DNA from 4 places in the Virgibacillus xinjiangensis genome. Region 4 is predicted to be linked to each of the others. Evidence: riboswitches for the same ligand, from Rfam matches in the RefSeq annotation. Region 4 holds a riboswitch; each other region holds the start of a gene.

Region 1 (3,640 bases), on a different contig from region 4:
ATGTAACAACCTATACCCTTTCTATTATTTTATCAAAATTCCTACCGGCAACAGAGTTTACGTTATAGAGACTTCAATGAACCACAGAGCCGTTAACAAACCAAACGGAAGTGGAGCATCTATCAGATATAAACAATCCTATACAAATAAAACCGTCTGGTGATGAACACCAAACGGTTACGTACAACGGACCAAGTTGGACCAACCATCCAACAAAGTAAACTTTATTTTAGAGGGAGCCACCCCAATTAATCAATACACTGATGACCAAGGCAATCCAAGCGATACAGAGTGCTATGATGGCAAACGGGACAATATAACGAAGCCATCTTCCATAAGGTACTCTGCATAAACCAAGCATTGCCATCAGCCCGCCCAATGTTGGGGAAAATAAATTGGTAAGGCCATCACCGACTTGGAATGCTAAAATGGTCGATTGCCGTGTAATATCCAACATATCACCGACCGGAATCATGATCGGCAGTGTCACCATTGCTTGTCCACTCCCACTAGGAATCAGAATATTAATGATCGACTGGGCTACCGTCATGAACAAGACCGCTAGTGTTGTTGGCAAATAATCCAGCACAGAGACAAGGCCATGAGCAACTGTATCACTGATATTACCCTGGTTCATCACTACTTGAGTCGCCATTGCCACCCCAATCAAGATAGCTGCCAATGCACTAGGTTCTAGCGCTTTGGAAAATACTTTGGCAATCTCACTGCCATTCAACCCAGCAATCAGTCCACAGACCATCCCGATCATCAGATAGATCGCAGCTACTTCATTGATATACCATCCTTGGGTGAAGATACCAGTGAGCATGATAATGATCCCAGAGATGAATACCAATAGCATGGCAATATCTTTTTTTCTCATGTGATATGTATCAAGCGGTTTGCTGAGTGACATGTCTTGAGTATCTATGTCATACCCCAGGCTTTTACCCGGGTTCTTTAAAATCTTTTTGAAATACCTTACGTTAAAATAAGCTAATACGGATAATATAGCAAACACCAAAATACTTCTGAAAAGCCATCCTGAGAAGAGTTGCATTTCCGCTATCTTGTGTCCTACACCAACTGTATAAGGATTGAATGGAGATAAACCAAATCCTACAAGCACACCCCCAATTCCAATACCGGCCCCGAGCATGGCATCTCCGCCAATTGCAACACTTACTAATACAGCGATTGGAATAAGGGCGATATTATTTTCAAGCCCTACAAATATCCCGAAAAATCCATAAACGAATGTCATGATGACAACGACAAGGAAACGCCTGTTCATACCAACTTTCCGTATGAAGGTCCCTACTGTGTTTTCCAGCATCCCCGTTCTTTCCAATAGTCCGAACATCATAGCAGCCGCGAATGTGACAAAGACGATATCGGACATTTCTTGGAAACCTTCTGGAATTGCCGTAAATAAATCGAGAATCCCAACCGGACTACTCTCTATGAAATCAAACGTCCCAGGAATAGTCCGAGTGGCACCATCCACATCTTCCCTTTCATAAGATCCTGCCGGAATAATATACGTCAAAATAGCTGCAGCAACTACAATATAAAACAATAGAGCAAGTGGATGTGGAATCCGATCCAGCAATTTTTTACTTTTATTTTCTTCCTGCATAGTTGTTCACCTCTTGTGTGTATTTTCTTTCGTTGAGTTAAACGACTGTGCCCTCGCATAACGGTACATATAATAACGTCCGTATTACCATAGCAATACTCGGCTTTTTCCAATACTGTCCCCTGGCTTCTATCCCCCTTGTATCTAATTAATAAATTTTGATAGACACAAAACAACCTCTTCCAATGGGAAAGAGGCTGTATGTCTATTTCGCCTTATCTCCCAGAATAAATCCGAATTATTCTGCAGGAATTGGCACCTTTCCTTCTAAAAGGAGGTAGCCGGACGTCATTGGGCCTGTCCCTCAGTCACTCTTGATAAGTAAAATTATTAAATTAGAAAATTTTTGTTAGTAATGAGCAATTTTATACTCGAGTGAGTTTTTTGTCAATAAGATAAAGAGATTTTTGGAGGAAGATGTCGGATCAAGTCGATAGATTGGTTACTAATCGGCTGACTCTGATGGAGCTGGAATAAAATTTTCAGTCTATCTTGCCTGTTTAGCTCAAAACCCTGCTATTTTGAGATCAATCATTCCAAAATTGACCTAGGTCAATTTTTTTATCCGTTTATTAGAATATACTTTGGTTAGAAAGTCAGATTTACTTATGATTCATCAAATGGGAGGAAGTTGACATGAAAATACAAAACCTTAACGAATATATGGAAATGAATAAGGAGAGGTTTACGAAACGGATTATTTTTAAAGAGGACAAAAGTACGGTGTTTGTGCTTAACTTTGAACCTGGTCAAACTTTGCCTGCACATAAGCATCCTGGCTCCAATGTATATTTACTTGTCCTACAGGGTGAAGGTACATTTACCATAGATAGGAAAGAAGTTCCTGTACAACAGGATGACGTTCTTGTATGTAATGGCGATGAAGAGCTGGCATTTGCCAGTACTGGGTCATCTGACGTAAGCCTATATGTCATGCTGAATAAGATCCCTGATGAGCAATATGCGAAAAACATGTAAACGCCAGTTCAGCTGTGATCAGAGGAACGGCTGCACCGGATTTCTTTTATAAGTCCATACCTGCTATATAGCATTATTAGCAGATGAGTCTATGCTTACTATTATTTATAAAATTCTATTCTTAAAGGAGAGATTTAGATATGCTTGAACAAAAATTGTCCGAACTAATCAGTCCTGAAGCTGTGATTAATTTTGAAACCGGGGCGATCAGAGCAAGCACGTTGGATTCCATCATTAATCTACTGCCATTTGAAATGGGCTTTTGTGATGCCGATGATATTTTCCGCTGGTATTCAAATAATCCAAACCGTGTGCATGGTCGCCGGAAGGAAGCGATTGGCCGCCACGTGCTTGAGCTTCACCCGAAAGTGGCTCACCACGTTGAAAAGTTGTTGAATGATTTCCATACAGGAAAACGCGATGAATGGGAATTTTGGTTCCCTAAGCGCAGTGGTGAATCTGGTCAGATTTACCAAAAATTCATGGCAGTACGTGATGAAAACGGAAGATACCTTGGCTGTATGGATGTGACTGTCAATCTCGACCTCTTCGAAGGAAAAGAAGGCAAAAACACCCCGGAAACCATTGACGAATTTAAAGCTGTTAAGCCATGATCATAAAGGGGATTTAACAATCAGTAGGCTCTCTTTCCCCTAATTGTTAAATCCCCTACCCTCTGCAGTTTCTCATACCCGCAATATAGGCAATGTACTGCACCGGAAAGATCCTCCAGATTTAATAATCTCCGAATAATCTATTTCGATGACTTCAAATCCCTTTTCCCGCATCTTCTCATTCACCTTTTCATTAACCGGAAGGCTGAACACTGTGTTATTCCCTATACTCAATACATTGGTTCCTAATGTGAATTGTTCTTCTTCTGTAACTTCAATAAGCTCATATCTCGAGGAAAGAAGGTCGAGATCTTCTGTTGAAAGGGCATTTGGATAAATAAGAGCTACTTCTGGGGATAAAACATTAAACACGCAATCCAGGTGTAAATATTTTTCCGTAAAAGAAATG
Region 2 (3,640 bases), on a different contig from region 4:
TATGTCGAAAAAGGACAGTATTATAAGGAACACACCAATCTATAAAAGAAGGCCATACAGGAATGATCCTGCATGGCCTTCTTTTATTCTTATTCAATTTCGGTCAGTGCCTTCAATTCATCCACCTTATCTGTTTTCTCCCATGGGAATTGGACATCCGTCCTTCCAAAATGCCCATAGGCCGCGGTATTACGAAAGATAGGCTTTTGCAGGTCAAGCATGCGGATGATTCCTGCCGGCCGGAGATCAAATATTTTGCGTATGGATTGAACCAGTTTCTGCTCTCCGACAACTCCTGTGCCGAATGTGTTCACAGAAATGGATACCGGTTCTGCTACACCGATGGCATAAGCCAGCTGCACCTCACATGTTTTGGCAAGTCCTGCCGCGACAATATTCTTGGCTACGTAACGGGCAGCATATGCTGCAGAGCGGTCCACTTTCGTGGCATCCTTGCCGCTGAATGCTCCTCCACCATGCCTGGCATAGCCGCCATAAGTATCTACGATGATTTTCCGTCCGGTTAGTCCTGCATCCCCTTGTGGACCGCCTATGACGAAACGTCCAGTCGGATTGATGAAATACTTGGTCGTATCGTCCAGCAATTCGGGGGGCACGACAGGTTTGATCACATGTTCCTTAATATCCTTCTCGATCTGTTCCAACGGAATATCCTGGTGATGTTGGGTAGATATGACAATGGTATCGACCTTGACTGGGCGATCCTCTTCATCATACTCTACCGTCACCTGTGTCTTACCGTCCGGGCGGAGATAGTCGAGGACTTTATCCTTTCTAGAATCTGCCAGGCTTTTGGCAAGCTTATGTGCCAGAGAAATTGGCAATGGCATCAATTCTTCTGTTTCATCACAAGCAAAACCGAACATCAAGCCCTGGTCCCCTGCACCGATTGCATCAATTTCCTCTTCCGTCATCTTGCCTTGGCGAGCTTCAAGAGCTTGATTGACCCCTCCAGCAATATCAGGCGATTGCTCATCAATCGCAGTGAGTACGGCACAGGTATCTGCATCAAACCCGAACTTTGCCCGAGTATAGCCGATTTCCTTCACCGTCCGGCGCACTAGTGCCGGAATATCTACATATGTACTAGTGGAAATTTCACCAGCTACCAATACCAACCCGGTTGTAACGGTAGTTTCACACGCTACCCTGGCAAAAGGGTCCTTTTTAAGTATTTCATCCAGAATAGCATCGGATATCTGATCGGATATCTTATCCGGATGTCCTTCTGTTACTGATTCAGAAGTGAATAAACGACGGTTTTCAGCCATGTGGCTAAATCCTCCCCTAATTATATTACGGTACTCTATTTTTCCTTATGTTTTTCCTTTTTATCCAAACTGGTTAAAAATATCAGAACATACCGGATTTCCATAACCTAATATGGAAGCCTAAGGATTTCCTGTCAGGCAACAATAACGTTCAAACAAAGAAAAAACCTTTCCTGCCATCATGAGGAAAGGTTATGGCCTTTCACTCTTATTGTCCAAGGAAATATCCTTGCATCAGGTAAGCACCTTTTCACGCTGACGTGATGGTTGCTGGGCTTCATCGGGGCTGTCCCTCCACCAACTCTGAATAAGAGAGTATCCGTTCGCAGTTAATCGTATCGAAAGAGGTCTGGTGTGTCAACCTTTTTGGAAGGCAGCCATAGTAAAGTTCAATTTTTCATAAAATAATCGCAGAATTAGTGTGGACTATATTTTTTAATGTGTTATACTAATAAACATAATCAGAAAAAAATGGATGTTTGATAAGTATACTGTGTAAATTCATCAAAAAAAGGCGGGTTGTCGAAATGAAAATGGTGGAAAAATCATTAACAAAAGAAATCCATTCACATGTGAATCTCCAGGAGAACTTAACGGTACCACAGCTGGTGGAACAAATCCTGGCCCGTAATGAGGGCATCCTTACCGCTACCGGAGCGGTGCGTGCCACCACAGGGGCATATACCGGACGCTCTCCTAAGGATAAATATATCGTAGAAGACGAAATTTCCGAAGATCATATCGACTGGGGAGCAGTCAATCAACAAATTGATGAATCCTCTTTCAATAGATTGTATGAAAAAATGTTGTCCCATTTAAAAGAAAAAGATGTATTATACAGCTTCAAAGGATTCGCCGGCGCTGATTCAAAATATCGACTACCTATTCAGGTGATCAATGAATATGCCTGGCACAATCTTTTTGCAAGGCAATTATTCATAACGCCGTCTGAAGAAGAACTTTCTGGACACCAAGCGGAATTCACTGTGGTTTCTGCACCTGATTTCAAAGCCGACCCGGAAGCGGACGGCACCAACTCTGAAACGTTCATTATCATCTCCTTCAAAAAGCGTGTGGTCCTCATAGGAGGAACCGAGTATGCTGGCGAAATTAAAAAATCGATCTTTTCTGTCATGAACTACCTCTTGCCCCGGCAGGATATCCTGTCGATGCACTGTTCTGCCAACGTTGGGCAAGAAGGAGATGTCGCCCTATTTTTCGGATTATCAGGCACAGGAAAGACCACGCTTTCCGCCGACCCTTACCGGCGGCTGATCGGTGATGATGAACATGGCTGGGGACCGAACGGAGTATTCAACATTGAAGGCGGCTGTTACGCAAAATGCATTAACCTTTCCGAGGAAAAAGAACCACAGATCCATAAGGCGATACGATTCGGTTCTGTGCTGGAAAACGTCGTGCTGGACCGCTCTTCCAGATTGCCTGACTACGATGATACTTCCTTGACCGAAAATACTCGGGCCGCATACCCGTTGGAAAATATGGACAATATTATTTCTCCTAGTGTGGCAGGCCACCCCAATACCATCATATTCCTGACAGCAGACGCATCAGGCACCCTGCCTCCGATCAGTAAACTGACCAAAGAGCAGGCAATGTATCATTTCCTTAGTGGTTATACCAGTAAACTTGCAGGGACAGAACGCGGAGTCACAGAACCACAGGCAACCTTCTCCGCCTGCTTTGGTGCACCATTCCTGCCATTGAAACCGGCAGCTTATGCAGAGATGCTCGGAGAGAAAATTGATCAGCACAATTCGAATGTCTTCTTGGTTAACACAGGCTGGACCGGTGGTTCTTATGGGACGGGAAAACGGATGAAGCTGTCCTACACCCGCGCCATGATCCACTCGGCATTGGAAGGTGAATTGAATTCAGTGGAAACTGTCAGAGACGAAATCTTCGACTTGAATATTCCACTGCAGGTTCCTGGAGTGCCTGACGAAGTTTTGGTACCGAAATACACGTGGGAAGATAAAGAAGCATACGAAGAAACAGCAAAATCATTAGCCATGAAATTCCACCGGAACTTTGAGAAATTTACAGAAGCCGGTGATGACATCAAGCAAGCAGGACCCGCATACAGGGTCTGAGACAATTGATTCCTCATCCCAAAAGGAATGTTTATAAATGAAGCCGGTCCCTCAACGGGGCCGGCTTTTTAAATTTCAGTTTCTTGCCTCTAGGCATTCACACATTTTCCCATTCTGCATAAGCTATGTTGACATCACACTATTTAAGGGGTTGAACGTTGTGAAGACAAAGATTATGTCCGTTGTCAGCCTCAGTATCCTTTTCCTTTTCCTTACCGCCTGCAACTCAAACAG
Region 3 (3,640 bases), on a different contig from region 4:
ATCCCAGTTCATTTGACCGATAAAACTCTCTACCAACTCCGGATCATTTTTGGGGAAGATGCCAACACTGTCGCCAGGTTCATACGCCAAATTTGAACCTTCGAGTGAGAGCTCCAGGTGATGAGTTTCCTTATTAGACCCTTCTCCATTCAAATTAATATTATCCAGCACCTCTGCATTGAATGGATTCGTTCTGGAATAAATCGGCTGTCCTGCTGTCAAGCTTGGGTCCAACTGATCGACGGAGGAATTTTCAGCTCCAGTTCCCACATCATCTTTCTCTAATTCGCTGAGAACTCCTTCCACCCATTCTGCAGCGGGCTCATCAAAATCCACATCACAGTCAACGCGTCCATACAAGCGCTCTCCGCCTAACTCTTCCAGTCGTTTATCAAAATCTTTTCCAGTCTGGCAGAAGAACTCATACGATTCATCTCCCAATGACAGAACTGAAAAACGTACATCCTGCAATTTCGGTGCTTTTCTGCTATGCAGGAACTCATGAAAGGAAATGGCATTATCTGGTGGGTCCCCTTCTCCATGTGTAGCAGTCACAATCATCAGATCCTGTACCTTCTTTAAATCTTTTGGTTTAAAATCATCCAGAGCAGCGAGCTTTACTTTCTTGTCCCGTGCTTTCGCTTTTTCTTCTAAATCCTTAGCGACTGACTGGGCATTACCTGTTTCTGAACCATATAAAATGGTCAACTCCCTCTGTTTCAGCGATGCAGTTTGCTGAACAGCTGGCTGAGATGCCGTTGGATTTTCCAAAACTGCGGCCACTCCGCCACTAGATTGCTGCGGCACTGAAAGATACCCACTCAGCCATATTCTCTGTGTCTCTGTTAAGGTTGGCAGAATACGATTGAGATCCTCTGTCTGTTCCTTACTGAAAGGACTATTGGTTTCCAATAATTGCAAAGATACTCACCCCATAAGATACTATTTTTTATTGTTCTCCATGCCAATCAGCAGACATTTTAGGTTCCTGCCACCGATTGGCTCTTTAATTGATATGCCGTGTATACAAAGCGTATTACTCGGCTTTAATTGTAATTTTTAGCCCTGATTCATAAGGAAAAAATCTTATCATACCAGGGAATTACGGAGTTTCTAGTAAACCAAAAGTATTGTATTTCTAGCAATATACTCGGATTTAAATTAAAAATAAAAGGCTTTGTTCAACCATTTGTATGAAGGCCACATTCAGTTTTATTGAAGCCTGCCCATCTTCCTTCACGGGAATCACCGGAGTCACTTACACGTGAAGTACACGGTATACAGCCAATACTAGGATAGCCATTGTCATGCAATTCATTATATGGAAGATCATTCGTCCGGATATAGTCCCAGACATCATCCCAAGTCCAATGAATGAGGGGGCAAACCTTGATGGATTTGAATCGTTCGTCTCTATTCACATAGTCTGTTTTACTGCGGCTGGGCGATTGTTCTCTGCGCAGGCCTGAAATCCAAGCGGGTACACCGCTTAACGCATCCTCGAGTGGTTTGATCTTACGAATGAAACAGCATTGGTCCGGCTGTCTTTTCCACAATGCTGACCCATGTTCTTCCGCCTGTTCTTCCAGAGTCAGCTCAGGTTTTTTAATATGAATTCGGAGTTCCGGATACTTCGCCTTTACTTCCTCAATGAGCTCATATGTCTCCTGAAAATGCAAATCTGTATCAAGGAATACAATCTGCGCATCCTTCTTCACTTTAGAAATCAAATCAATCAATACCATTCCTTCGGCACCGAAGCTGCATGCATAGGTGACACCATCGCCATAGGAATCATATGCCCATTTCAGAATGGTAGACGCTCCTTTGGTTTCATCTTGTGATACCCAATTCTTGAAAGGATCCCCAGTGAATTCGTCGTAGGTGATTACTTCATTATTCACGCATCAACCCTCCATATGAGTTTTTTCCACATCAGAATATAAAAACCTCTCCAGAATAAAAAAGGATATTCTTACATTCTGCTGATTCTCTTCTTATCTTATAGTCAACCATTAGTATAGGAATTGTCACCATTTAGGCGTTCTACATCTGTAGCCGAGGCTTACAAGGGCCTTTTCCCTTCACCTTTCTTGATAAGAATTTTGGAAATTGTTTATGTAGTTGTTGCTAGTCATTCTATACCGTTATACTCCATTCGTCAATACACTTTTCAGAAAAAATTCATTTAATACTAAAATAGTAAAAAAGGATAGGACCATAAAGTCCTATCCTCGAATGCCTTTTGAACTACTCAGTCAGTAGTGGATAAACTCCTTCTTCATTGTGTGTCTCAGTTCCGACAAGTGGCGGGTTGAACACACAAACCATGCGCAATTGGGTTTTTGCATGGACTTTATGCTTATCATGATCATTCAGAAGGTAGAGAGTGCCAGGCTTCAGATCATGCATCTTTCCACCATTTTCAACTTCTTCGATCTGTCCTTCTCCTTCAATTACGTAAACGGCTTCAATGTGATTTTTATACCAGAAGTAATTTTCTGTACCAGCAGCAATTACAGTATCATTCATGCTGAAGCCCACACCGTCTTTGTTCAGGATAAAACGGCGGCTGGTCCAATTGCCATCAGATGTTTCGTCCTCTGTTCCAATAATATTTTCCAAAGATTTTACGATCATGTCGAATTCCCCTTTTCGTCATTTTGTATGAAAACTATTGCTGTTTCTCTATATATTTTAGTGAAATATATTACGATGATTATTTAGCAGTTGCAGCTTTAATGCTTTCTTCCAGGATTTCCAGGCCTTTTGCCAGACCATCTTTGTCAATGACTAACGGCGGAAGGAATTTTACCACTTCATCGCTAGGACCGGATGTCTCTACAATCAGGCCACGATTGAATGCCTCTGCACAAATTTCGCTGGCAAGTCCTTCTTTGTCTATGGCGATACCTTGCATTAATCCACGACCACGCGCTGTGCCATTCAGCTCCGGATATTTATTGATGATTTCTTTTACAGAGTCACTTAAGAAATCAGCCTTTTCCTGAATTTCTTTAGCAAAATCATCTGTCTCCCAGCGATTGAGTGCTTCAGTTGCTGCAATGAATGCCAGGTTATTTCCTCGGAAAGTACCATTATGTTCACCTGGTCCCCATTGATCATATTCAGATTTGATCAGTGTAATAGCCATTGGCAGACCTACACCACCAATTGACTTGGAGAGACAGACTACATCTGGCTTAATTCCAGCTGGTTCAAAGCTGAAGTATGTCCCTGTGCGTCCATTACCTGCTTGGACATCATCTACAATCAACAAAATGTCCCAACGGCGGCAGATGTTTTCAATCTCTTTCAACCATTCCATACTGGCAGCATTAATTCCGCCTTCACCCTGTACGGTTTCCAGAATAATAGCAGCAGGCAGTGCAACACCACTTCCGCTGTCTTCCAGGAATCGTTCAAGGTATGCAATAGAACTCTGGCCATCTACATAATCATCGAAAGGCATGGAAACTGAGTGATGCAGCGGCACACCGGCCCCATGGCGCTTAAAGGAGTTTCCAGTTACAGAAAGTGATCCAATGGTCATACCATGGAATGCGTTGGTGAAACTGATGACCGTGTCACGGCCTGTCACCTTTCTAGCAATTTTCAGTGCACTTTCAACCGTGTTGGT
Region 4 (3,640 bases):
TACCCAGTGTACACCAATATTCATCGCTTATCCAGCTTCCTTGTAATGTAATCTCCTACGAATTGGAAGAGGAAAACTATAAGTACGATGACAACCGTACAAAGGAATACCACGTCAAAGTCCCTGCGTTGGAAACCAAAATAATAGGCATAATTTCCGAGACCGCCGGCACCGATTACTCCAGCCATTGCTGTATAACCTATTAAAGCAATAGCTGTTACCGTAAGGCCTGAGACAAGGGCTGGCATGGACTCAGGAAGCAGCACTTTGAAAATGATCGTACTCGTCTTCGCTCCCATCGCCTTTGCAGCCTCGACAACACCCTTTTCCACTTCTCTTAAAGCTATTTCCACCAGTCGTCCATAAAACGGAGCAGAGCCTATAATCAATGCTGGCAAGGCAGCATTAGGTCCCCGTATCGTTCCAACCAGAAAATCCGTAAAAGGGAACAACAGTAGAATAAGTATAATGAATGGAATAGCACGGAAAATATTCACCAGTGAGGCCACAATAAAATTAATATATTTATTCTGCCATATTCCATCCTTGCTTGTAAGATACAACATCAATCCCAGTAGGATACCGAATATACATGTACCAACCAAAGCTAGAATTGTCATATAGAATGTTTCATAAGTTGCTATCCAGAAATCTTCCATTTGTATATTTGGAAATAAGTCAGCCATCTTCACGTATAACCTCCACTTCCACCGAGGTCTGCTCATGAACAAAAGCGACGGCTTTTTGAACTTCTTGATGATCCCCGTTTATCTGAACATACAGCGTCCCGTATGCGCCACCTTGTGTCTGTGTGATTTTCCCCTGCAATATATTGATATCCACGTCGAACTCCTTGGACAACTTGCTGATCAAGGCCTGATTGGTCGTTTCTCCCAAAAAGTGGAAGCGGATGATGTTGCCTCCTGCAGAGCTCTGCACAAGCTGACCCACACTATCTTCGTCCTGTTGGTTACCCATAACTTGCTCTACAAACTTTTTGGTTACCGGCTGTTTCGGACGTGAAAACAGCTCCAAGACGTCTCCCTGTTCTACGACCCTTCCCTTTTCCATTACTGCCACCTGTTTGCAGATTTTGCGTATTACATGCATCTCGTGGGTGATAAGAATGATGGTCAATCCCAACTGTTGATTGATATCCACCAGCAAATCAAGGATGGAATTGGTCGTCTCCGGGTCAAGAGCCGAGGTTGCTTCGTCGCAGAGCAGCACTTTGGGGCGATTGGCCAGCGCCCTGGCGATCCCTACCCTCTGTTTTTGTCCACCACTCAATTGGGCTGGATACGCATTTTCCCTTCCTGAAAGACCTACCAACCTGATTAGCTCATCTACACGTGAGTCACGATCTTTTTTGGGAACCCCTGCAATTTCCAGTGGAAATGCAATATTATCTTTCACTGTTCTGGACCAAAGTAGATTAAAATGCTGAAAGATCATCCCGATATCCTGTCGTGCCACCCGCAATTGCTTGTTGTTTAGGGACGTAATTTCCCTATCGTCAATCACGATTTTTCCGGAGGACGGTTCCTCCAATCGGTTCAACAGTCTGACAAAGGTACTCTTCCCAGCCCCGCTATAGCCGATCACTCCGAAGATATTCCCTTCTTTGATGTCCAGCGTCATGTCATCGACTGCAGTTATTTCCTGTTTATCTGTTTTGAAATATTTACTTAGGTTCTCTATGGAAATCACGATAATCCTCCCTTCTGTGATGCTATGGATAGTATGTACTATCGATGCTTGTTTAAAAAACATAAAAAAAGCCTTTCCGCAAGAGAACAGAAAGACGTCAGTTTATGCCTTTTCGTTCTCTTATCTGTCAAAGATATTCTTTGCAGGAATTGGCACCTTTCAAATATCACTGTATTTGAAGGTTGCCGCGGGTTCACTGGGCCAGTCCCTCCACCGCTCAAGATAAGAGTTGAAAATTATTCAATTAAGAACAGATAAGAAAAATCCTATCATACTTGACTCACTGTGTCAATGGTATATTTCCTATTGGTGTTGGAATAACTCTGGCTTGTATTTCATTAAATAACTGTATATATTCGGAATGGAGTGGAAAGTGTAAACTTTTTCCTTCCACTCACCATCTTCTTTTATGAGTAGGCATGGCACACTCTCAATCTGCTTCTCCTGCATGAATTCGGGATGCAGGGAAGCGTTCATTTCAAAGAAGATATCCTGCTTATGCACACTTTCTATTTTTTCCAACATCCCGCGGGCAAGCTGGCATGTCCCGCAAAAAGGGGTGTAAATATACAGGAGGAATTTTTCCTGATCTGCTGTTTCATTGGTAAATTGTTTCAATCCTCTCACCCTATACTAAAAAGATCGGGTTCACCTCTATATGCTTGCTTACTAATGCCGTGGCTAGAATATTTTCAGGTGTTGTGGCCACCTCGCGGTACTCACTGCTGACAAAAATATGCTCTGCATGGGGAAGTTCCCTGGACAGCTGCTTCCTCAGCTTCATGCCGGATGCGTCTTCGTCCACTAAAATGATGACCTCTTTGTGGTCCAAATCATATGTTTCCAGTAATTCATCCAGACGTTCCACGCCCAATGTTCCATGCGTACAGACAATTGTCACATCATCTGTAATCAGTTTCTGAATCTGCCGCTTATCGGTCAACCCTTCAACGATAATCACCTTATCGGTCTCATGCGTTATCATCCCATAGCACTCCTTATGAAATCAAGCAAGAAGCTTATTTACTTTAATATATGATAAAAACATGGCTGACTATACACTTATTAGCGTGTTAGCCAGCCCAATTTTCGGTAATTCAGTCCTCTTCCGTAATTTCTGCGTACTGTTCAGGGGACAGGAGGTCATCCAGCTCTGATGTGTTGGAAGGTTCAATTACGACCATCCAAGCTTTTTCATAAGGAGATTCATTAACAAATTCAGGACTATCCTCTAGATCTTCGTTGATTTCTACAACTTTTCCACTTACTGGAGCATACAATTCAGATACTGTCTTGACGGATTCCACACTGCCGAATGGTTCATCGACGGCCAGTTCATCTCCAGGCTCTGGGAGTTCGACAAATACGATGTCACCCAATTCATCTTGAGCAAAATCGGTGATGCCTACACGCACGTTGTCTCCCTCTTTTTTTATCCATTCATGTTCTTTTGAATACAGCAGATCTTTTGGTAAGCTCATTCTCAATCCCTCCAAATTTTTAATCCACTACCACTATACAAGTTAACTCTTTTTTTTGCTACCATTTATCTAATAGTTCAGCCAAGTCTCCGAGAATTCATCTTCTTTGAATCCTACGGTCACATACTCGTCATCGGTTACAATCGGACGCTTGATCAGCATGCCGTCAGAAGCCAGAATCTCAGCCATTTCCTCGTCCCCGGCATTCTTTATTTTATCCTTTATGTTCAGTTCGCGGTATTTTTTACCGCTAGTATTGAAGAATTTCTTAGCAGGGAGGCCACTCTTGTCCATCAACTCCAAAATCCTCTGTTTGGAAGGCGGCTCTTCTACTATATGTATTGGTTCATAGTCCACTTCATTCTCTTCCATCCATTTCTTTGCTTTTCGGCAAGTACCACATTTCGGATACCAATAGAAAGTTACTGCCACTATATTTCCCCCTTCCT

What was found. Region 4 has a riboswitch for S-adenosylmethionine ahead of ACFOGI_RS14085 (methionine ABC transporter ATP-binding protein). Riboswitches for the same ligand answer to the same signal wherever they lie in the genome.
Region 1: it holds a riboswitch for S-adenosylmethionine, as region 4 does, so the genes downstream of both, ACFOGI_RS05375 (YfcC family protein) here and ACFOGI_RS14085 (methionine ABC transporter ATP-binding protein) in region 4, are expected to answer to the same signal.
Region 2: it holds a riboswitch for S-adenosylmethionine, as region 4 does, so the genes downstream of both, metK (methionine adenosyltransferase) here and ACFOGI_RS14085 (methionine ABC transporter ATP-binding protein) in region 4, are expected to answer to the same signal.
Region 3: it holds a riboswitch for S-adenosylmethionine, as region 4 does, so the genes downstream of both, ACFOGI_RS14385 (phosphoadenylyl-sulfate reductase) here and ACFOGI_RS14085 (methionine ABC transporter ATP-binding protein) in region 4, are expected to answer to the same signal.

Annotation. Positions count from the first base shown of each region.
Region 1 is NZ_JBHRSA010000020.1:11,690-15,329, forward strand. It holds gene ACFOGI_RS05375 (YfcC family protein) at 230-1,639, opposite strand; SAM riboswitch class I at 1,852-1,963, opposite strand; gene ACFOGI_RS05380 (cupin domain-containing protein) at 2,276-2,617, shown strand; gene ACFOGI_RS05385 (PAS domain-containing protein) at 2,758-3,231, shown strand; gene ACFOGI_RS05390 (dimethylarginine dimethylaminohydrolase family protein) at 3,304-3,640, opposite strand, start outside.
Region 2 is NZ_JBHRSA010000010.1:3,722-7,361, reverse strand. It holds gene ACFOGI_RS03895 (gamma carbonic anhydrase) at 1-45, shown strand, start outside; gene metK (methionine adenosyltransferase) at 90-1,292, opposite strand; SAM riboswitch class I at 1,498-1,606, opposite strand; gene pckA (phosphoenolpyruvate carboxykinase (ATP)) at 1,820-3,406, shown strand; gene ACFOGI_RS03880 (ABC transporter substrate-binding protein) at 3,582-3,640, shown strand, end outside.
Region 3 is NZ_JBHRSA010000051.1:2,028-5,667, reverse strand. It holds gene ACFOGI_RS14390 (assimilatory sulfite reductase (NADPH) flavoprotein subunit) at 1-921, opposite strand, end outside; gene ACFOGI_RS14385 (phosphoadenylyl-sulfate reductase) at 1,182-1,904, opposite strand; SAM riboswitch class I at 1,995-2,103, opposite strand; gene ACFOGI_RS14380 (ectoine synthase) at 2,251-2,640, opposite strand; gene ectB (diaminobutyrate--2-oxoglutarate transaminase) at 2,720-3,640, opposite strand, start outside.
Region 4 is NZ_JBHRSA010000049.1:88,155-91,794, reverse strand. It holds gene ACFOGI_RS14090 (methionine ABC transporter permease) at 21-686, opposite strand; gene ACFOGI_RS14085 (methionine ABC transporter ATP-binding protein) at 679-1,710, opposite strand; SAM riboswitch class I at 1,828-1,939, opposite strand; gene ACFOGI_RS14080 (thioredoxin family protein) at 2,014-2,328, opposite strand; gene ACFOGI_RS14075 (toprim domain-containing protein) at 2,339-2,695, opposite strand; gene gcvH (glycine cleavage system protein GcvH) at 2,808-3,191, opposite strand; gene ACFOGI_RS14065 (arsenate reductase family protein) at 3,261-3,623, opposite strand.